2 regions of the Bacillus sp. AMCV2 genome follow, and region 2 is predicted to be linked to the other one. Evidence: a T-box and tRNA genes for the amino acid it is inferred to sense, from the RefSeq annotation. Region 2 holds a T-box; the other holds one or more tRNA genes.

Region 1 (11,709 bases), 3.5 Mb from region 2:
GGGCGTCCTTGGCGACAATGCCGGAAGCCCCGAGGCCGATAAAATGCACGGTATGAGCTTTGAGAAGCAGAGAAACCGCTCGTTCAAGCTCTTTGTAGTCCATCAGGTCTGAAGTATCCTGAATGGCTTGAATGGCATTGCCGGCCGTTTTTTCGGAAATGGAGGGCAGCGGCTCGTGGGGAACAATATCCCGGTAGCCCTGAAACGTAGGCTTTGCCAGATCGCCCGCTACTCTCATTTTTAAATCTTGAAATCCTTTTAAACCGAGTGATTTGCAGAGCCTGATGACGGCAGCGTCACTTGAATTGGCTAAGGCGCTAATTTCGTTGACCGTGCTTTCGATTGCTTTGTGGGGATGGGCTAGGATATAATCTGCAAGTTTGCGCTCGGATGGAGGGAGCTTATGCTTCATTGATTGGATGATCGCTAAACCGCCTGTGGCCATTCTAGTTCTCTCCTTATCATGGATGGTAATGTTCGATTGCTTTGTCAATGAAACCGTTTGCTTCATCGAGTAATGTCTTTGCTTGTTTCTGATCTGTGCTTGTTTTGAGCATGACGATTGCTGTTTTGACGTGATGATCGGCTTGTTCCAGGGTGTGCCTGGCTGTGTCGTATGAAGCATTTGTAAGGCTTTGGATGATACTGATGGCGCGTTCTTTTAGTTTTTTGTTGCTGACGTTGACGTCTACCATCAAGTTTTCGTAAACCTTGCCGATTTTGACCATTACAGCGGTAGATATCATGTTTAGAATCATTTTATGAGCGGTTGCGGCTTTCATACGTGTTGATCCTGTAATGGCCTCAGGTCCGACGACAACCTCAATGCTGTGATCCGCATCCTTGCTGATGGCGGAATTTTCATTGCAAGTAAGGGCGATGGTGTGTGCTCCGACTTTGCGGGCGTATCTTAGGGCGCCTGCGGCGTAGGGTGTGCGGCCGCTTGCTGCGATGGCAATGACGGTGTCATTTGAAGTGAGCTGTATGTTTCTTAAATCTTCAGCTCCTGCTTCTTCACTGTCTTCAATGCCCTCTGCTGCCTGTAAAAAGGCTTTGGGGCCTCCAGCCATGATTCCGATGACCTGATCTGGGCTTACGCTGTAGGTGGGAGGACATTCAACAGCATCCATGACGCCGAGTCTGCCGCTTGTACCGGCGCCTGTATATATGAGCCGGCCTCCATTTTGAAACGATTCATATGCGCAGTCTACAGCTGTTTTGATGTCGGGGAGAACCTCCTGAACGGCTGCAGCGACTTTCATATCTTCGTTGTTGATCATTTTGAGGATGCCGAGAGTGTTTGCTTTGTGGATTTCAACTGTTTGGCTATTGCGTGATTCCGTTGTAAGACGGTGAATGTTTAATGGTTCTGACATGAGGATGCCCCCTGTTTTAAAATGATATATCTCAATATTCAGTATATTCATTTCTGTTATGATATTTCAACTATGTTTTTTAATTTTTGAAATTTTATTTCACCCAAGACTATAAGAAATGATGAAGGATCAACTGTTCTCCAAGCGGCCCGATTCTTCGCCGTCCTTTATCAAGGAACCCGCTTTTCATATAAAGGTGTTTTGCGCGTATGTTCAGATGATTGACGGCCAAGATGATTTCGTCGCACCATGGAAAATATCCGCTCACAAAAGCGGGAAGCAAAATCATGGCTTTTTTCGCATAGCCTTTTCCGTGGTGCACAGCGTTTAAAGACAGGGAGCTGAGCAGTAAAGCAAATGGATTGTTAGAATAGGAAGCAAGCGTTTCTTTTGATGCATGTAAAATGAAAAAACCGACTGGAAGGTCGTCTTTTAAGATGACAACCGGGTATCGGTCCTGTATGCCCAGAGCCTGAGACAGCACCTCTTTCGGGAGGGAGGTAAAGCGTTTGTCATCGTTGGTGAGCGTGAATGCTTGAAGCTCGGGCAAGTGTTCAGGCTTATAGAAGGATAAAGAAATGTCTTGAGTCATGGGGTGGCCTCCTTACAAGATGTCGTCAAGCTTGTTTTCCGAAATGACCTGGTAGCCCGCTTGTTTTAACAATGCGGCGGTTACTCCGTTGCCGGTGATTTTTTTGCCAGAGAATGTGCCGTTATAGATAAACCCGCTTCCGCAAGATGGACTGTTTTCTTTTAATATGACGGCAGAAGCGTTGATTTCTTTTGCGTAAGCCAATGTTTTCGCGGCGCCTTCCATATATAGTTCTGTGACGTCTTCTCCTGAAGCTGTCACGATTTTCGCTGTTCCATTGAGGACATCCTCGCCGGTGCCTCCTATGATTTCTGCGGGTTCGCGTGGGGTAGAGAAGCCGCCGAGAAGTTCAGGGCAAGCCATGACTGCTTTCTTTTCATCGACGAGTTTTCTGATTTTCTCCGACGCTGCGTGAGAGCCGTTATATCTGCATTCAATGCCTCCAAGGCAAGAACTGACTAGAATCATATTGGTTTCTCCTCTCTTGCTTTGCTTGTCTCTATCATAAAATAAATGGCTTTAGTTGGGAGGCTTTTTCAGTTAAAAAAGGAGTTAAAAAGTTTGAAAATAAAAAATTTAATTTTCCTCTTTACAAACAGGGGGTGACCTGTATATAATAACTTTTGTCAGCTCGACGAGAACACAACGGCCCGTTGGTCAAGCGGTTAAGACACCGCCCTTTCACGGCGGTAACACGGGTTCGAATCCCGTACGGGTCACCATTTGGAGGATTAGCTCAGCTGGGAGAGCATCTGCCTTACAAGCAGAGGGTCGGCGGTTCGAGCCCGTCATCCTCCACCATCTTGCCGGTGTAGCTCAATTGGTAGAGCAACTGACTTGTAATCAGTAGGTTGGGGGTTCAAGTCCTCTTGCCGGCACTGTTTTTTCAAAATTTTATGTGGAGGGGTAGCGAAGTGGCTAAACGCGGCGGACTGTAAATCCGCTCCCTCAGGGTTCGGCAGTTCGAATCTGCCCCCCTCCACCATTATTGGGCTATAGCCAAGCGGTAAGGCAACGGACTTTGACTCCGTCATGCGTTGGTTCGAATCCAGCTAGCCCAGTCACAGACACCTTTGATCAAAAGGTGTCTTTTTTCTTTTCGGAAAAATCATTCCAACTTCTAACTGTTCAGTCTGTATAATAATTTTAAAAATATGTTAAGGTAGTTTATTCACGAATTACCATCTACACCCTGCCAAAAATTTGATAAACTTATTTTATAAAAAAATTGAAACCTTTTGAAACGAAGCTCGTATACATACAGACCGGTGAAGGCAGAGGTTAGATAAATATGGAAATGATGATTAAAAAAAGAATTAAACAAGTCAAAAAAGGCGACCAGGATGCATTTGCGGACATCGTAGATATTTACAAAGATAAAATTTATCAGCTTTGCTACCGTATGCTTGGCAATGTGCATGAGGCGGAGGATATTGCACAGGAAGCTTTCATCAGAGCGTACGTTAATATCGACAGTTTTGATATTAACCGGAAATTTTCAACTTGGCTTTATCGAATCGCGACCAATTTGACCATTGACCGCATTCGCAAAAAGAAGCCGGATTATTACCTCGATGCAGAGGTGGCTGGTACGGAAGGCTTGACCATGTATTCTCAAATCGCCGCAGATGGTGTTTTGCCTGAAGATGCAGTTGTGTCGCTGGAGCTCTCAAACACGATACAGCAGAAAATTTTAAAGCTTCCTGACAAATACAGAACAGTCATCGTATTAAAGTATATTGACGAACTCTCATTAATTGAAATTGGGGAGATTCTAAACATTCCTGTGGGGACTGTGAAAACGCGGATTCACAGAGGCAGAGAGGCTCTTAGAAAACAATTAAGGGATCTTTAAGTGGGGTGATGAAATGAGCTGTCCTGAACAAATTGTGCAGCTTATGCATATGCATCTTGATGGAGATATCCTTCCAAAAGATGAACACGTATTAAATGAACATCTGGAGACATGCGAGAAATGCAGAAAGCATTTTTACGAGATGGAGAAATCCATAGCGCTCGTACGGAGCACATCGCATGTCGAAGCCCCCGCGGATTTTACCGCTAATGTCATGGCAAAATTGCCTAAGGAGAAGAAAAGAGCTTCTGTAAAAAGATGGTTCAGAACCCATCCCGTTATCGCAGCTGCTGCGGTATTCATCATTTTGATGGGCGGAGGTTTTTTTAACAGCTGGCATAATGACCACAATTTCAGCGTATCCAAGCAGCCGAATCTTGTGGTTCATAACCATACTGTGACCGTGCCAGAAGGTGAGACGGTCAAAGGTGATGTCACTGTCAAAAACGGCAAGCTGATTATTAAAGGCAAAATAGACGGGGATGTAACCGTCGTAAACGGCGAAAAGTATATGGCCTCTGCTGGACAAGTCACCGGTCAGATTGAAGAAATCAATCAATTATTCGACTGGACATGGTACAAGATGAAGTCTGCGGGGAAAAGTGTACTCGATGCATTCAGTCCGAACGGAGAAGAGTAAAGCGCGTTAGCCGCTTTGCTCTTTTTTTGCGGGCTGAGAGGGCTGGCACATTTCACTTGCTAAATCGAAATGTGGTATAATGGGCTCGCTATGTAAAGTACATATGCGTAACACGTAAAACACAAAATACGAAATGACTGAAATCTTGGAGGACGAGGAAATGGCTTTTGAGGATATCCCTTTTTTGCAGTACCTCGGCAATGCCGTTGATATTCTCCTTGTTTGGTATGTGATATATAAATTGATTATGGTGATACGCGGCACGAAAGCGGTTCAGCTGTTAAAAGGAATTGTAGTCATCGTGCTTGTTCGTATGGCCAGCCAATATTTGGGCCTCAGCACACTTCAATGGCTGATGGACCAAGCGATAACATGGGGATTTTTAGCAATTATTATTATTTTTCAGCCTGAGCTGAGAAGAGCGCTTGAACAGCTAGGCCGCGGCCGCTTTTTTTCGAGGAGCGGCACGCCTGTTGAAGAAGCGCAGCAGAAAACGATTGAGGCCATTACAAAAGCGATCAATTATATGGCGAAACGCCGTATAGGCGCCCTGCTGACCATTGAGCGGGATACTGGAATGGGGGATTATATTGAAACCGGCATACCACTGAATGCCAAAGTCAGCTCTGAGCTGCTGATCAATATTTTTATCCCAAACACCCCGCTTCACGACGGTGCGGTGATTATGAAAAATAATGAAATTGCCGCGGCCGCCTGTTATCTGCCGCTTTCTGAGAGCCCGTTTATTTCAAAAGAACTGGGCACGCGGCACAGAGCAGCTGTCGGTATCAGTGAAGTAACAGACAGTTTGACGATTATTGTGTCTGAAGAGACCGGCGGCGTCAGTGTGGCAAAGAACGGCGACCTTCACAGAGAGCTTACAGAAGAAGCGCTGAAAGAAATGCTTGAAGCCGAGTTTAAGAAAAACACCAGAGACACTTCTTCTAACCGCTGGTATTGGAGGGGCAAGAAAAATGGATAAATTCTTAAACAACCGCTGGGCTGTGAAAATCATTGCTCTGCTTTTCGCGCTCTTGCTTTATGTGGCGGTTAACAGCAACCAAGCACCGACTCCGAAAAAACCGGGTGAATCTTTCTTTCCGACATCAACAACTGATGAAGCAACTCTGACTGATATTCCGGTTAAAGCGTATTATGATGATGAAAATTACGTCGTGACGGGTGTTCCGCAAACGGTTAATGTCACGATAAAAGGCTCGACAAGCGCCGTGAAAAAGGCTCGGCAGACCAAAAACTTTGAAATATATGCCGATATGGAACATTTGAAAACCGGCACACATAAGGTTGAGCTTAAGGCCAAAAACGTGTCGGATGGGCTGACAATCTCAATTAATCCGTCTGTTACGACAGTGACCATTCAGGAACGGACGACCAAAAGTTTTCCCGTAGAAGTGGAGTACTACAACAAAAGCAAGATGAAAAAAGGCTATTCTCCGGAGCAGCCGATTGTCAGTCCGAAAAATGTGCAGATTACCGGATCGAAAAATGTGATCGATAATATTTCTCTTGTAAAAGCTTCAGTGAATTTGGAAAACGCAGATGAAACGATTGAAAAGGAAGCGAAAGTGACTGTCTATGATAAAGACGGAAACGCGCTTCCTGTCGACGTGGAGCCCTCGGTTATCAAGATTACCGTTCCGGTGACAAGCCCGAGTAAAAAAGTGCCCTTTAAAATTGAACGGACAGGAAGCCTTCCTGACGGTGTCAGCATAGCGAATATTGAATCCAGCCCCAGTGAGGTAACGGTTTACGGCTCACAGGATGTGTTGGATTCTCTTGAATTTATTGACGGCGTCAGCTTAGATTTAAGTAAAATTAACAAGGATTCCGATATCGAGGCAGATATTCCGCTTCCTGACGGTGTCAAAAAAATCTCACCGTCAAAGGTGACTTTGCATATAGAAGTCGATAGTGAAGCGGATCAGAAGTTCGAGAATGTCCCCATCAAGACTGTAGGGCTGAGCAGCTCACAAAACATTGAATTTCTTGATCCTGAATCACAAGTGATAGATGTAACGGCTAAAGGCTCTCCCGCGAATATAAAAAAACTGAAAAAATCAGATATTGAATTGTATGTGAATGTTTCAGATTTAGAGGACGGGGAGCATAGCGTGAAGCTTGAAGTGAACGGGCCACAGAATGTAACCTGGTCCTTGGGGCGGAAAAACGCCAAAATCAAGCTGACGTCTAAGAAAAGCAATACATCAACGAATGATAACAGCAGCAATACATCAGGGAATCAGGATGACACAGATAAACAAACAAATGATCAAAAGAACAATCAGCAAGAAGATACAAAGAACACTGATAAAAACAGCAACGATCAAAACCAAGACGAAAATAAAGATCAAAACCAAGATCAGGATGAGGATGAATCCACTGCGAATTCACAATCCTCATCGGAATAAAAAAGGAGCGATTATAAAATGGGCAAGTATTTTGGAACAGACGGTGTAAGAGGTGTCGCCAATAGTGAGCTTACACCTGAGCTGGCCTTTAAAGTCGGACGTTTCGGCGGTTATGTGCTGACAAAAGACAAACAACGTCCAAAAGTGCTGATAGGCCGCGATACACGCATCTCCGGCCATATGCTGGAGGGAGCCCTTGTCGCCGGACTTTTATCCATTGGCGCAGAAGTCATGCGCCTAGGTGTCATTTCTACACCAGGTGTATCTTATTTGACAAAAGCGATGGATGCAGAGGCGGGCGTCATGATTTCCGCTTCTCATAACCCAGTGCAGGATAACGGCATCAAATTCTTTGGGGGAGATGGATTTAAGCTTTCTGATGAACAGGAGGCTGAAATTGAGCGCCTGATGGACGAACCTGAGGATAAGCTGCCAAGACCTGTCGGAGCAGACCTTGGACTTGTAAACGATTATTTTGAAGGCGGACAAAAATATCTGCAATTCTTAAAACAGACAGCTGATGAAGATTTCACAGGCATTCATGTGGCATTGGACTGTGCCCATGGCGCAACGTCATCCTTGGCGACACACCTGTTTGCTGATTTAGATGCAGATGTTTCGACAATGGGGACTTCCCCGAACGGATTAAACATTAATGACGGCGTCGGTTCGACTCATCCCGAAGCGCTCAGCGCGTTTGTCAAAGAGAAAAACGCGGATCTCGGTCTTGCGTTCGACGGTGACGGCGACCGCCTGATTGCTGTCGATGAAAAAGGAAATATTGTAGACGGCGACCAAATCATGTACATATGCTCAAAACACCTGAAATCAGAGGGCCGTTTAAAGGATGATACAGTGGTTTCAACCGTGATGAGCAACCTCGGCTTCTATAAGGCGCTCGAAAAAGAAGGCATCAAAAGCGTGCAGACAGCTGTCGGCGACCGCTACGTAGTAGAAGCAATGAAAAAAGACGGCTACAACGTCGGCGGAGAGCAGTCAGGACATCTTATTTTCCTTGATTACAACACGACAGGGGACGGATTATTGTCTGCTATTATGCTGATGAACACTTTGAAAGCAACAGGCAAGCCGCTGTCAGAGCTTGCAGCTGAAATGCAGAAGTTCCCGCAGCTGTTAGTCAATGTGAGAGTGACTGATAAATATAAAGTTGAAGAAAATGAAAAAGTAAAAGCAGTTATTTCTGAAGTTGAAAAAGAAATGAACGGCGACGGCCGGATTTTGGTGCGCCCTTCAGGAACTGAACCGCTCGTCCGTGTCATGGCTGAAGCGAAGACGAAAGAGCTGTGCGATGAGTATGTCAATCGCATTGTTGAAGTCGTCCGGTCAGAAATGGGATTAGAGTAACGAAGTCTATTATCAGAGAGTGAACAAGACAAGCGAGGTTAACATAAGATAATTGTGAGACATACGGCAAAGTTGTTTAAAAAACAATTGACCGTTTATGCCACATGTTGTAAAATCAAGCTTGTCTTGTTCTTATTTTCTCAATAGGAAAAGAAGACGGGATTATTGCTTCACCTATAATTATAGCGCCCGAACTAAGCGCCCGGAAAAAGGCTTAGTTGACGAGGATGGAGGTTATCGAATTTTCGGCGGATGCCTCCCGGCTGAGTGTGCAGATCACAGCCGTAAGGATTTCTTAAAACCAAGGGGGTGACTCCTTGAACAAAGAGAAATCACATGATCTTCCAAAAAACATGTAGGAGGGGACGATTGAAAGTCCCCTTGAAATTTGACTTTCTTCGTCTCCTTTTACAATCTTAGGAGGAAGAAAAATATGTGTGGAATCGTAGGTTATATCGGTCAGCTTGATGCGAAGGAAATTTTATTAAAAGGGTTAGAAAAGCTTGAGTATCGCGGTTATGACTCTGCTGGTATTGCTGTTGCCAACGAACAGGGAATCCATGTGTTCAAAGAAAAAGGACGCATTGCAGATCTGCGTGAAGTTGTGGATGCCAATGTAGAAGCGAAAGCCGGAATTGGGCATACTCGCTGGGCGACACACGGCGAACCAAGCTATCTGAACGCTCACCCGCATCAAAGCGCACTGGGTCGCTTTACACTTGTCCATAACGGCGTGATCGAGAACTATGTTCAGCTGAAGCAAGAGTATTTGCAAGATGTAGAGCTCAAAAGTGACACCGATACAGAAGTAGTCGTTCAAGTAATCGAGCAATTCGTCAATGGAGGACTTGAGACAGAAGAAGCGTTCCGCAAAACACTTACACTGTTAAAAGGCTCTTATGCAATTGCTTTATTCGATAACGACAACAGAGAAACGATTTTTGTAGCGAAAAACAAAAGCCCTCTATTAGTAGGTCTTGGAGATACATTCAACGTCGTGGCATCTGATGCGATGGCGATGCTTCAAGTAACCAACGAATATGTAGAGCTGATGGATAAAGAAATGGTTATTGTCACTGATGATCAGGTCGTCATCAAAAACCTTGATGGTGACGTGATTACACGTGCGTCTTATATTGCTGAGCTTGATGCCAGTGATATCGAAAAAGGCACGTACCCTCACTACATGTTGAAAGAAACGGATGAGCAGCCTGTTGTTATGCGCAAAATCATCCAAACGTATCAAGATGAAAACGGCAAGCTGTCTGTGCCTGGCGATATCGCTGCCGCTGTAGCGGAAGCGGACCGCATCTATATCATTGGCTGCGGAACAAGCTACCATGCAGGACTTGTCGGTAAACAATATATTGAAATGTGGGCAAACGTGCCGGTTGAAGTGCATGTAGCGAGTGAATTCTCCTACAACATGCCGCTTCTGTCTAAGAAACCGCTCTTCATTTTCCTTTCTCAAAGCGGAGAAACAGCAGACAGCCGCGCGGTTCTCGTTCAAGTCAAGGCGCTCGGACACAAAGCCCTGACAATCACAAACGTACCTGGATCAACGCTTTCTCGTGAAGCTGATTATACATTGCTGCTTCATGCAGGCCCTGAGATCGCTGTTGCGTCAACGAAAGCATACACTGCACAAATTGCAGTTCTTGCGGTTCTTGCTTCTGTGGCTGCTGACAAAAACGGCATCGATATCGGATTTGACCTCGTCAAAGAACTCGGTATCGCTGCAAACGCAATGGAAGCTCTATGCGACCAGAAAGACGAAATGGAAATGATCGCCCGTGAATACCTGACTGTATCCAGAAACGCTTTCTTCATCGGACGCGGCCTTGACTACTTCGTATGTGTCGAAGGCGCACTGAAACTGAAAGAGATTTCTTACATCCAGGCAGAAGGCTTTGCCGGCGGAGAGCTGAAGCACGGAACGATTGCTTTGATCGAACAAGGAACACCAGTATTCGCATTGGCTACTCAAGAGCACGTAAACCTAAGCATCCGCGGAAACGTCAAAGAAGTTGCCGCTCGCGGAGCAAACACATGCATCATCTCACTGAAAGGCCTAGACGATGCGGATGACAGATTCGTACTGCCGGAAGTAAACCCAGCGCTTGCTCCGTTGGTATCTGTTGTTCCATTGCAGCTGATCGCTTACTATGCTGCACTGCATCGCGGCTGTGATGTTGATAAACCGCGTAACCTTGCGAAAAGTGTTACTGTGGAGTAATAAATGTTTAACCCCTTTGGATAAGATTGTCTAAAGGGGTGTTTTTATGTCCAAAAGAGAAAGAACATCTACAGTGGAAAAATGGATTAATAAAGGTGTGGTACAGGAACAGGTACAGACTATCAGCCATGGCTAAAGATTCAAGATGTTTCCTCATTAGGTCGGTCAACGGGGTTAAAAGGCATTAAGACTTGGAGCGATACTGCTTTTGCCTAACTGAGTTTTCTGATGTTAATACAGATATAAGAGAGCAGTTCCTCATTAAGATACGCTTTTGATAGCAGTTGGAATTTAGCATGCTAGAAATCCGAAAACCAAAGAGCCTATTGGAATGATAACGTGTTTTTTTATTGACAATTAATAAAGACAAAGAATTCTTGAAGTCGTACGTACAATGTACTTGTGGGATTAAGTTTTAAAGTTCATTCTTTTTTATTGAGTACATTCCGGTTTAAGTTGAAGATTCAGTAAAGGACACGCCATAAATAAAAGGTAGCGTATGACTCCCATTTTTTCCATGAAAACGATATTTCTAAGATTTCATCTTTCGTAGGCTTTCGATTCATATTACGTAATATTTTTATCGAATGAATTAGACCCACATCATCGATTGGAAAAGCTGTCGGGAACCTAAGGCAGCGCATTAGAACATAATTGGCTGTCCAAGGACCGATTCCTCGTATTTTAATTAAGTTTTTTTCAGCATCTTTAAAGTTCATTTTCATTAATTTTTCCCTCGATAATTCTCCACTTTCCATTAATCTGGCTATTCCAATGATATATTCACTTTTTTTTACCGTCATTTTAATATCTGCCAGGTCGATAGGGGTTAACCGTGCAATTCGCTCGTACGGTGGGAACACCCAATACTTTTTACCATTCCATTCAATAGAATCGCCAAATGCTTCTACAAATTGCTTCTTTAAGGAGTACGCGAAGGCTAAGTTAATTTGTTGTCCTAAAACTCCCCAACATAAAGCTTCAAATAAATCGGGAATGCCGATAACTCGCAACCCATAAAATTTTCGGGCAGGCATTTTAAGTAATGGATCTGCTTTTGCCATTTCATAAAATGGTGTTAAATCCTTATCAAGATCAAACCAGTCATGAATATATTTTACAATCTCTTCCCGTTTCCACTGCTCAACAGGTCTAGAATCGTTTAGGAATTGAACAACCATTTGTTTATTATTGATTACGCTTACCTGCACTAAGC
Region 2 (11,709 bases):
GAAAAAGTAGCTGGAAAAGACGTTAAAATTGTATTTCCTGAAGGCTTAGACGAGCGTATTTTAGAAGCGGTCAGCAAGCTTGCAGGAAACAAAGTGCTGAATCCGATTGTGATCGGCAATGAAAATGAGATCCAAGCAAAAGCAAAAGAATTGAACCTTACGCTGGATGGCGTTAAGATTTATGATCCTCATACATATGAAGGCATGGAAGACCTTGTACAAGCATTCGTAGAACGCCGTAAAGGCAAAGCGACAGAAGAACAGGCTCGAAAAGCGTTATTAGACGAGAACTACTTCGGTACAATGCTGGTGTATAAAGGCCTTGCAGACGGACTCGTAAGCGGAGCTGCTCACTCGACAGCTGACACTGTCCGCCCGGCTCTTCAAATCATCAAAACAAAAGAAGGCGTGAAAAAGACTTCAGGCGTGTTCATCATGGCTCGCGGAGAAGAGCAATACGTATTCGCAGATTGCGCGATCAACATTGCGCCTGACAGCCAAGACCTTGCCGAGATTGCGATCGAAAGTGCCAATACGGCAAAAATGTTCGACATTGAGCCTCGCGTGGCAATGCTCAGCTTCTCTACAAAAGGCTCAGCAAAATCTGATGAAACAGAAAAAGTAGCGGATGCAGTGAAAATCGCGAAAGAAAAAGCGCCTGAACTGACACTTGACGGCGAATTCCAATTTGATGCTGCATTTGTTCCATCTGTAGCTGAGAAAAAAGCGCCGGATTCCGAGATCAAAGGGGACGCTAACGTATTCGTATTCCCAAGCCTTGAAGCAGGAAACATCGGCTATAAAATCGCTCAGCGTTTGGGCAACTTTGAAGCGGTAGGACCAATCCTGCAAGGTTTAAATATGCCTGTAAACGACCTTTCAAGAGGATGTAACGCTGAAGATGTTTACAATCTCGCATTAATTACAGCGGCGCAAGCACTGTAATAAAAATGAAGACGATGGCAGCTCTCGACCGAGGGCTGCCTTTTTTGCGCTTCCGTATAGCCTTCTTTACCAAGACGGATGATATGAGTACAATAAAGAAAACTAATCATAACCATATATTTCATTAATGACAGGGGTGGGGTTTTTGTATTACGACGTGCTGAAAACGTTTATAGCGGTGGTAGAAGAAAAAAACTTCACAAAAGCGGCAGAAAAGCTGATGATCTCCCAGCCCAGCGTCAGTCTGCATATCAAAAATCTTGAGAAAGAATTTCAAACGGCTCTTCTGAACAGGTCGCCAAAACACTTTACGACAACGCCGACAGGAGACATTTTATATCAAAGAGCAAAGCAAATGGTGTTTCTCTACGAACAAGCCAAGGCTGAAATCTATGCGCATCATCACTATGTGAAGGGCGAATTGAAAATAGCTGCAAGCTTTACAATCGGTGAGTATATTCTTCCGCCGCTATTGGCCCAGCTGCAAAAGCTGTATCCAGAGCTGAATCTAGATGTCATGATTGGCAATACAGAGGAGGTCAGCGAGCGTGTGCGGATGCTTCAGGCTGATATCGGGCTGATTGAAGGACATACAAACGAGAATGAGCTGGAAATTGAACCGTTCATGGAGGATGAAATGTGCATTGCCGCTCCAAATCAGCATCCGCTCGCCGGGCGGAAAGAGATTTCGATCAGCGATTTGCAGAACGAAGCGTGGGTGACAAGAGAGAAAGGCTCCGGGACGAGAGAATATCTCGATCATGTACTCAGTTCAAATGGACTTCGGCCGAAATCAATGTTCACCATCAGCAGCAATCAAGGTGTAAAGGAAGCGGTGATCAACGGCATGGGACTTTCGGTTCTATCCAGAAGCGTGCTGCATAAGGATTTGATCCACCGCGAAATTTCAATTCTGCATATTAAAGATTTCTCGTTAAAGCGCAAGCTGTCTTACATTCATTCTCCTCTCATGGAGAATACAAAAAATAAAGAAATTTTTATTACGATGCTGAAAAGCAATTATCAATCACAGCTGCTGAAATGATATAATAGTTTTCGTTCAATAAGCCTAACATGAAAGGGTTTTACATAGATGGCAAACCAACCGATTGATTTACTGATGCAGCCGAAATGGAGAGTCATTGACCAATCCAGCCTCGGCCCTTTATTTGATGCGAAGCAATCCTTCGCAATGGATGATACGCTGTGCATGTCCGTCGGAAAAGGCGTGTCGCCGGCGACAGCGCGCTCATGGGTGCACCACGATACAATTGTCCTTGGAATACAGGATACACGCCTCCCGTTTTTGCAGGATGGCATCTCCTTGCTGGAGAGTGAAGGATACCGTGTGATCGTACGCAATTCCGGCGGTCTTGCCGTCGTATTGGATGACGGTGTTTTAAATATCTCTCTCATATTCGAGGACGAAAAGAAAGGCATCGATATAGACAAAGGATATGAAGCGATGGTTGAGCTGATGAGGCGAATGCTGAGACCGTACAACGCAAAGATCGAAGCCTATGAAATTGAAGGGTCTTATTGTCCCGGCAGCTATGACCTCAGTATAAATGGCAAAAAGTTCGCCGGCATCTCTCAGAGACGCGTTCGCGGCGGAGTCGCTGTTCAAATTTATCTCTGTGCGGATAAAAGCGGCAGTGAAAGGGCCGACTTGATCAGACGATTCTATCAAGCGGCGCTGAAAGACAAACAAAACGATAAAAAAGGCGTCTATCCGGAAATACGTCCGGAAACGATGGCGTCCTTAAGTGAGCTTCTGCAAAAAGACATCTCCGTACAAGACTTAATGTTCGCTTTATTGACGGAATTAAAAGTGTTAAGCACCCATCTTTATTCAGCTGGACTGTCCATTGATGAGGAAATGGAATTTGAGAAAAACCTCGTGCGGATGGCTGAGCGGAATGCAAAGGTATTTGGGTGAACGTTCTTCGCATGCCGGCTGTATATGCCGGCATGCATTTTTTATTTCAAGCGGCATTTACCCCAATAATCTTATTTTCAGATAAATCCTTCTTACATAAAGATAACCACGACAAAAAGAAAAACGATAAAATGACATCAGCATCCATATTAAAGGGGAGAGGCAGATGAAGGGGAATATTTACAGCCTTTTTGTATTGATTGCGGCTTTTTTCTGGGGGACGACGGGAACCGTTCAGGCGTTGGCTCCAGAAAGCGCCACACCGCTGGCATTTGGAGCGTTCAGGTTATTAATAGGAGGAAGCGCCATGCTGCTTGCGGTTTGGATCAGCCGGGAGCTTCACGTGAAAAATTGGTCATGGCCGCTCGTATTTTTAGCCGCTGTTTGTATGGCGTGTTACCAGCCGCTGTTTTTCACAGCTGTTAAAGAAACGGGAATTGCGGTGGGAACTGTGATTGCCATCGGCAGTGCGCCTATCATTGCCGGGACCCTCGAGTGGGCCGTATTGAAGAAACGCCCGCGAAACTCCTGGTGGATTGCGACTGTGCTGGCTTTAGCGGGTTGCTGGCTTCTGTTTTCCGACAGTTCCAATGTTCGGATTGATGTGGCTGGTGTTCTTATGGCGCTTGGAGCTGGTGCTTCTTTTGCGGGCTATACGCTCATCAGTAAAGCGATGATGATAACCCAGCCTCCGCGAGCGACCTCCGCTGTTGTCTTTATGATCAGCGCCATCTTGCTGACGCCGCTACTATGGCAGTCAGATATCTCGTGGATATTGACCCCTAGAGGACTGGGAACAAGCCTTTACATCGGGTTAATTGCAACATGCTCCGCATACTTTTTGTTTGCGAAAGGGCTTACAGGGGTTCCGGCTTCGGCGGCGGTCACGCTGTCTTTAGCTGAACCGCTGACGGCTTCATTGCTTGGCGTGTTTTTCATAGGGGAAATGCTTTCGCCTTCCTCGTGGCTGGGCATTGCGCTTATGATGCTGGGTCTTTTGGTCATTTCTGCTGCGCCTCGGAAACAAAAAACGGCCGAGGCAGCTCACATGTCTTAATAGATTCACATAAGCTTGGCCTCATTTTACAAGAATAGCTGATCCGGCTGCAAAATGAGGGAATTCTCTTTTCTCAATAGAAAAGGGAATTTTGCACATGGCGAAAATCCCAAAACAGCTGCCCGTTTTGGGATTTTTCTATGTCATTCCGCTAATTTTTCTAAATTGCCGTTCCGGTCCATTTTGAAGGACGGAGAGGCATGTTCATCTTCTTCAAATAAAACTAGCTTTCTGGCTCTGTTCATAATTTTCACCAAGGTTTCATAATCTTCTTGGATCGTTTTTTGGTCTTTTTCAAGCTTTTGAACTTCTGCCTCAAGCTGCTCTGTTTTGTTTTGCAATTCCTGATTTTCTTTCTTTAAACGCTCGTTTTCCATTTTTAATGCTGATGATTGCTCGTTATTGCCTTCGTAATTCTGAAGGAAGCGGATCACATCATTCATCGTCATCTCAGGCGCAGCTGCAGGCGTTTGAGGAGACAATAAGTGTGATAGACTAGCTAACTCTTCCTTAAAGCTCTCATCAACAAAAGGCATATGTTCGCCAGACATTAAAGGTTGCTCATTTTCGACAGATGGTGTTTCCGTTTTAACCGGCTCTTCTGCAGCGGTTTCTTGAGTGATTTCAGGATCAACGGCAGGAGGCTGATATAATAATCTTTTTTTTCGCAGGCTGCCCGTTTCCGAGCGCTCTCATCCGCTGCTTTCGTTGTTTCTTCGCAAGCTGAAGCGCTTTTTCATATTGATGGCGGACCACTGCGTTCCATCTGAATCCGCAGGCTGCGGATGTCCGGTTTAATTTATCGCCGACTTCTTCAAAGGCGTTCAGCTGAGTGCTGCCCTCCCTCACATGCCGAAGCACTGTTTCGGCTAAAAGCAGATCGTTTTCCTCTGACCAAGCGTCTTGTCGCTGTTTTGTCATTTATCTCAACTCCCATTTTTCTTTTCATGGTATTAGAATGTCCAGGTTGGAAAATATTTATACAAATTGGCTGAAAGAATAGGAGATACGAAGGATGGAGCGGCTTGCAGGAACAGTCGAATCCTTGTAAAATGAAGAGTGATGTGATTTTTTTTTAAAACGATTTTAGGTTATTCACATAGATGAACATAGAAATGAAGGGAAGCGTACGTCATGGCTAATGAATTTCGAGTGTGTGATGATTGCCAAGCCACTAATATCAAAACATTGCTGCCGCGTTTGAAAGAAGTGGACCCGGACGCAAAGGTTGAGGTAGGATGCCAATCTTATTGCGGGCCCGGACGGAAAAAATCATTTGCTTTTGTGAACAATCGCCCGCTGTCAGCTCCGACAGAGGATGAGCTGATTGACAAAGTAAAAAAGAAAATAAAAAAGTAAACATATTTTTTCTTAGCCTCGGCCCTCAGGTCAGGCTTTTTTGCTTCACAAGATGTGTTTTTCATGAAGATGGAACAAATCGCCGGGCAAATTCAAGGATGTTTTCAAAGAATAGAGTCGATATAATAGAAACACGGCTAAAAAAAAGAGGGAATGACGATGGCGTATCCAAATGGAAAATTATCAGAAGAAAAAGTGTTTAAAGATCCGGTGCACCGCTATGTTCATGTTCGGGACAAGCTGATATGGGATTTAATCGGAACCCGTGAATTTCAGCGTCTCCGCAGAATTAAGCAGCTCGGCACGACCTATTTGACGTTCCATGGGGCTGAGCACAGCCGGTTCAACCATTCTCTCGGTGTCTATGAAATTGTCAGAAGAATGGTTGATGACGTCTTTAAAGGCCGCCCTGAATGGGATGACAGTGAGCGCGAACTCTGTTTGGCCGCGGCGCTGCTTCATGACCTCGGGCACGGGCCGTTCTCGCATTCATTTGAAAAGGTCTTTCACCTTGACCACGAGGATTTTACAAGAGATATCATTTTGGGAGACACGGAGGTTAATCAGGTGCTCAGAAAGGTGAGCCCGGGTTTCCCTCAGGATGTTGCAGAAGTCATTGCCAAAACATATAAAAACAAGCAAGTGGTCAGCCTGATTTCGAGTCAGATTGACGCAGACCGCATGGATTACCTCCAGCGCGACGCATATTATACGGGCGTCAGCTACGGCCATTTTGATATGGAGCGGATTCTTCGGGTGATGCGGCCGCGCGAGGATCAGATCGTCATTAAAGAAAGCGGAATGCACGCTGTCGAAGACTATATCATGAGCCGTTACCAAATGTACTGGCAGGTCTACTTCCATCCTGTGACTAGAAGTGCAGAGGTTATTTTAACGAAGATTCTTCACAGGGCGAAGCAGCTGCACGATGAAGGCTATGTCTTCACTCACGCTCCGGTTCATTTCTATTCTATTTTTGAAGGGAAATTGACACTGGAGGATTATGTAAAGCTGGATGAATCTATTATTTTGTATTACTTCCAGGCCTGGGAGGAGGAAGAAGACGCGATTTTATCCGACTTGTGCCGCAGATTCATTAACCGCCAGCTGTTCCAATACGTTGAATTCAATCCGAATGAAGAAATGTCGGCTTATTTTGAGCTGACCTCATTGTTCAAAGAGGCGGGAATCGATCCGAGCTATTATTTGGTCGTTGATTCTTCATCAGATCTGCCATACGATTTTTACCGACCGGGAGAGGAAGAGGAGCGTCTGCCGATCCATCTCTTGACGCAAAACGGCCAAATTAAAGAGCTGTCCAGGCAGTCGGCTATTGTGGAATCCATCTCAGGTAAACGGCGGACGGACCACAAGCTTTACTATCCAAAGGACTTGATTTGTGACGGCTCTAAACATCCGGAAGCGAAAATGAAAATCCGGCAGCTGCTGGGACTGACATAGAAATTGGAAAGAAGGAAAAAGGAGATGTCGGGAATTTGTTGAAAGAACATGCAAAACTGATGAAGGTGTTCTCGGATTCTGGAGAAATCATCGGGCGAAAGAAGCTGCAGAAAATGATTTATATCGCCAAGAAAATGCAGTTTCCTTTCTATGAGAAATATGATTTTCACTTTTACGGACCATATTCAGAGGAACTGACGCTCCAGATTGAAGAGCTGTGCAACCTTGGATTTCTGCATGAGGTGAAGGAAAAAAAGGGCGGCTACTTTCAATACCGGTATTCGCTGACTGAGACAGGCTCCGCATTTTTAGACCATGCTGATCTGGACATGCCGGATATGAAAGGCTATATTGACAGTGTAAACAGCCGTTCATCACGGTTTTTAGAGCTTGTTTCCACGATCCTTTACTTTGACGGGCTTGAGGATGAGGAAAAGAAAGAAAAAGTCTTTACCATCAAAAGCAAGCAAAAATATACAAATGAAGAATATGACGAAGCGCTTCAATACATAGAGGAACTGAAGCAGATTTGTTAACCATACCAAGCAAAAGAAATGATCCGTTTCTTTTGCTTTTTTTATTGACAAAAGCTGCTAAGAGATTCATTATGGATAATAGTTATCCATAATGAATCAGGAGTGAATAGGATGAAAATGAAATCAGGAATGGAGCAGGCGGTTTCTGTGCTGCTGTTACTGTCACGGCTGCCGGTACAGGCTTCTTTGACGTCAGAGGCTATAAGCCAGCGATTGCGTGTGTCTCCGTCTTACTTGAAGAAGCTGATGAGAACATTAGTTCAAGCCGGTTTGGCAGAATCCTTACCAGGGACGAAGGGCGGTTTTACCCTGACGAAGCCTTTGGCGGACATTACGCTTTATGATGTTTATCAAGCGGTTGAAGGCAGAGGTTCGATGTATCAGGGGAAAGGCCTGCTGCAATCTGTATTTGAGGGAGAAAGTCACTGTGTGCTGGAGACAGTCATGGGGGAAATCGAGGATAAATGGGCCAATCTCATGAGAGAAGAATCCTTGCAGCATGTCATGGACAGAGTCGGGGAATTGTATGATCTTGAAAAAATAGATGATTGGGTAATCAAGCAAGTGAAAGGGCAATTGTAATGAAAAATAGCGGATCTTTACACAAAACAGATTCATCTACAGGAATATCTGTACTGATCGTGCTCGCACTTGGTTTCCTCATGGCAACTCTTGATGTGACCGTTGTGAATGTGGCGATGGCGGATATGAAAAACACTCTTTCAATGTCACTTTCAGGTGTAACATGGGTTGTGGACGGGTACATTCTTACTTTTGCGTCGCTTCTGCTGGCGGGCGGAGCCTTGGCTGACCGTTTCGGCTCGAAGACGATCTATATCTTAGGTCTAGCCGTTTTTGTTCTGGCCTCCTGTGTATGCGCTGCATCTATAAATGGGCAGATGCTGATTGCCGGACGTCTCATACAGGGAATTGGAGCAGCTTTGTTTATGCCAAGCTCACTCAGCCTTTTGGCTGCCTCTTATCCTGATGAGCGGGTGCGGGCGAGAATGTTTGGGCTGTGGGCCGCGCTTGTTTCCGCCGCTTCAGGCCTTGGGCCCTTTATCGGGGGAGTGCTGGTACAGTTGGCGGGCTGGCAGAGTATTTTTCTGATCAATGTGCCAATAGGGGCTGCTGCGCTCATTTCAGCTTACCGAATCCTCAGCCGCGTTCCGGGAAAAAGCAGCCGCGTGAACATCGTTGGGCATCTGCTTGGCATGATGGCTCTCGGGTTTCTTTCCTATGCTTTGATACAGGGGCCTTCAGTGGGCTGGCGCTCGCCAGTGATTCTTGTAGCATTTACTGCAGCGATTTTGGCATTTGTGCTGTTTTTGCTGCGGGAAATTTCTGCAAAAGCACCCATCCTGCCGGCGTCCTTATACAAAAGCGGCCGCTTCTCAGCTGCCCAATTTATCGGGTTTTTGCTGAATTTCGCCCTTTTTGGCGGCATGTTTATGCTCAGCCTTTTTTTGCAGGAAGCAGGAGGCGCAAGTTCCTTTATGGCTGGAGTGGAGCTGCTGCCGATGATGGCGGTCTTCGTGATCGGCAATCTGCTGTTTGCCCGTCTGGCGAATCGGTTTGAAGCCGGGCAGCTTATGTTTGTATCAATGGCGGTCAGCTGTATCATTGCATTGCTGTTGTTTGTGCTGATTTCTCCGGATTTTCCTTATTGGCAGCTGGCGGTATTGATGTCTGTTATGAACCTCTGTACCGGTATTACAGTTCCTGCCATGACAACTGTGATCATGCAGGCTGCCGGGCAAAGACATGCGAATATCGCCGGTGCGGCGTTAAATACAAACCGGCAAATCGGAGCCTTGGTCGGCGTAGCGATAACCGGGGTGATTATTCATCTGTCCGCCACTTGGTATGCCGGTGCCGGGTTTACGTTTTTGATGATGGGAGCGGCATACAGCCTCGCTGCATTGCTTGTATGGCTGTTTCTGGTTGCCCATAACGGAACTGTTGCGTCAGAAAAAAATGTAAATCACTGATTGCGCTTTGTGGGAATATATAGTAAGATATAAAAAATTATTGAAACAACAGGCACTGATAAGGACACGAGATGCTTTTTACGGTTTCCAGAGAGGGAAGGACAGCTGAGATCTTCCTAACGCAGGGAAAGCAGCTTACCGCCTTTGAGCCGTATCGGGGAAAACAAGTATCTGATACCGTCATGCTGCGTTACAGCATCTTCAAGCCGATCACCATGTGTAATTGATCGGGAATTTGGGTGGAACCACGGATGATCAACACATTCGTCCCTTTTAGAGGGATGGGTGTGTTTTTTTATATGAACTACATAAATGCGTTGAAAAGGACACGAATGATAGTTACGGTTTTCAGAGAGGGAAGGAAAGGTGAGAGCTTCCCAGCTTAGGAATATCATTTACCGCCTTGGAGCAGCATTGGGGAACTGAAGTATCCAATGCCGTCTATGCTGCGTTACAGCACCGAGCCGACAATATAGTATTTGTCGGGAACTTGGGTGGAACCACGGGTTAATCACACACTCGTCCCTATCTGTGGGACGGGTGTGTTTTTTTATGAATTGAATACATGCGATGAAAAGGACACGAATGATAGTTACGGTTTTCAGAGAGGGAAGGAAAGGTGAGAGCTTCCCAGCTTAGGAATATCATTTACCGCCTTGGAGCAGCATTGGGGAACTGAAGTATCCAATGCCGTCTATGCTGCGTTACAGCACCGAGCCGACAACATAGTATTTGTCGGGAACTTGGGTGGAACCACGGGTTAATCACACACTCGTCCCTATCTGCGGGACGGGTGTGTTTTTTTATATACAACAATGAATAAGGAGTGTTCTAAAATGAGTAAACATGTACACATTCAGCTTCCGGACGGACAGATCCAGGAATATCCGAAAGGCATCACAATCAAAGAAGCGGCTGGTTCTATCAGTTCCAGTCTGCAAAAGAAAGCGGCCGCAGGTCAGGTCAACGGCAAGCTTGTTGATCTCAGTTTCAAGCTGGAGGAAGATGCTGAGCTTTCGATTGTCACACTCGATTCACAAGAAGGCTTGCAGGTGCTTCGCCACACAACAGCGCACGTGCTGGCCCAAGCAGTAAAACGGCTGTACGGCGAAGTGTCATTGGGGGTAGGGCCTGTGATTTTAGACGGCTTCTACTATGACATGAAGCTGGGGAAAAGCTTGGCATCAGGAGACTTAGAGGCCATCGAAAAAGAAATGAAAAACATAATAAATGAAAACCTTGAAATCAAACGTATGGAGGTTTCTTACGAAGAGGCTGAAGAGCTGTTTGCACAAAAAGACGAGCGGCTCAAGCTTGAGATTTTAAAGGATATTCCGCGTGGGGAGGATATCACACTGTACCAGCAAGGGGAATTCGTTGACCTGTGCCGCGGGCCGCACCTCCCTTCTACAGGAATGATCAAGGCGTTCAAACTGACAAGAGTATCAGGCGCTTATTGGCGCGGAGACAGCAAAAATGAAGTCCTGCAGCGGGTGTACGGGGTTGCGTTTCAAAAGAAAAAAGATTTGGATGCGCACCTGCATATGCTGGAAGAAGCGGCAAAACGAGACCATCGCAAGCTCGGCAAACAGTTAGGGCTGTTTATGTTTTCTGAAGAAGCGCCGGGGATGCCGTTTTATTTGCCGAAAGGGCAGATTGTCCGCAATGAGCTGGAGCGCTTCTCGCGTAAGCTGCAAACAAATGCCGGCTACGATGAGGTGCGTACGCCGTTTATGATGAATCAGCGGTTATGGGAGCAGTCAGGCCATTGGGACCATTATCGCGACAATATGTACTTTTCAGAAGTGGATGATACAAGGTTCGCAATGAAGCCGATGAATTGTCCCGGCCATATGCTCATTTTTAAAAACAGCCTGTATTCTTATCGGGATCTGCCGATTCGCATGGCGGAATTCGGACAGGTGCACCGCCATGAATACAGCGGCGCTTTAAACGGAATGCTTCGCGTTCGGACGTTCTGTCAGGATGACGCCCATATTTTCGTTCGGGAGGATCAGATTGAGAGTGAGATCAAAGAAGCGATTCGGCTGATTGATGAGGTATATCGGACATTTGGTTTCGAGTATTCAGTTGAGCTTTCGACTCGCCCGGAGGATTCATTAGGCGATGACAGCCTTTGGGAAGCGTCGGAATGTGCCTTAGCACGCGTCCTTGAGGAGCTTGGCCTCTCTTATGAGATCAATGAAGGTGATGGGGCGTTTTACGGGCCGAAAATTGATTTCCACATAAAAGATGCCCTGAAACGGAGCCACCAATGCGCGACAATTCAGCTTGATTTTCAAATGCCGGAAAAATTTGATTTAACATATATCAACGAACTCAATGAGAAGGTTCGTCCCGTTGTCATCCACAGAGCGGTTTTCGGCTCAATCGACCGTTTCTTCGGCATTTTGATCGAGC

The links. The T-box of region 2 lies ahead of thrS (threonine--tRNA ligase). A T-box ahead of a tRNA ligase gene usually reads a tRNA of that ligase, here a tRNA-Thr.
Region 1: it encodes a tRNA-Thr, which carries the amino acid that the T-box ahead of thrS (threonine--tRNA ligase) is inferred to sense. The anticodon was not compared.

What each region holds. Positions count from the first base shown of each region.
Region 1 is NZ_JBVYIB010000002.1:190,768-202,476, forward strand. It holds gene AC0OMA_RS01115 (MurR/RpiR family transcriptional regulator) at 1-445, opposite strand, end outside; gene murQ (N-acetylmuramic acid 6-phosphate etherase) at 462-1,376, opposite strand; gene AC0OMA_RS01125 (GNAT family N-acetyltransferase) at 1,486-1,968, opposite strand; gene AC0OMA_RS01130 (2-thiouracil desulfurase family protein) at 1,981-2,436, opposite strand; tRNA gene AC0OMA_RS01135 (tRNA-Glu) at 2,616-2,690, shown strand; tRNA gene AC0OMA_RS01140 (tRNA-Val) at 2,694-2,769, shown strand; tRNA gene AC0OMA_RS01145 (tRNA-Thr) at 2,774-2,846, shown strand; tRNA gene AC0OMA_RS01150 (tRNA-Tyr) at 2,869-2,953, shown strand; tRNA gene AC0OMA_RS01155 (tRNA-Gln) at 2,958-3,029, shown strand; gene sigW (RNA polymerase sigma factor SigW) at 3,260-3,823, shown strand; gene rsiW (anti-sigma-W factor RsiW) at 3,837-4,463, shown strand; gene cdaA (diadenylate cyclase CdaA) at 4,624-5,445, shown strand; gene cdaR (CdaA regulatory protein CdaR) at 5,438-6,892, shown strand; gene glmM (phosphoglucosamine mutase) at 6,911-8,257, shown strand; gene glmS (glutamine--fructose-6-phosphate transaminase (isomerizing)) at 8,691-10,493, shown strand; partial or broken gene AC0OMA_RS01190 (hypothetical protein) at 10,540-10,681, shown strand; gene alkA (DNA-3-methyladenine glycosidase II) at 10,958-11,709, opposite strand, start outside.
Region 2 is NZ_JBVYIB010000002.1:3,718,620-3,730,328, reverse strand. It holds gene pta (phosphate acetyltransferase) at 1-945, shown strand, start outside; gene cysL (cysJI operon transcriptional regulator CysL) at 1,091-1,990, shown strand; gene ywfL (octanoyl-[GcvH]:protein N-octanoyltransferase) at 2,039-2,884, shown strand; gene AC0OMA_RS19240 (carboxylate/amino acid/amine transporter) at 3,051-3,941, shown strand; partial or broken gene rsfA (prespore-specific transcription regulator RsfA) at 4,085-4,862, opposite strand; gene AC0OMA_RS19230 (YuzB family protein) at 5,076-5,300, shown strand; gene AC0OMA_RS19225 (HD domain-containing protein) at 5,460-6,761, shown strand; gene AC0OMA_RS19220 (YwgA family protein) at 6,797-7,297, shown strand; gene AC0OMA_RS19215 (Rrf2 family transcriptional regulator) at 7,409-7,879, shown strand; gene AC0OMA_RS19210 (MFS transporter) at 7,879-9,288, shown strand; T-box leader at 9,335-9,563, shown strand; T-box leader at 9,597-9,818, shown strand; T-box leader at 9,850-10,071, shown strand; gene thrS (threonine--tRNA ligase) at 10,125-11,709, shown strand, end outside.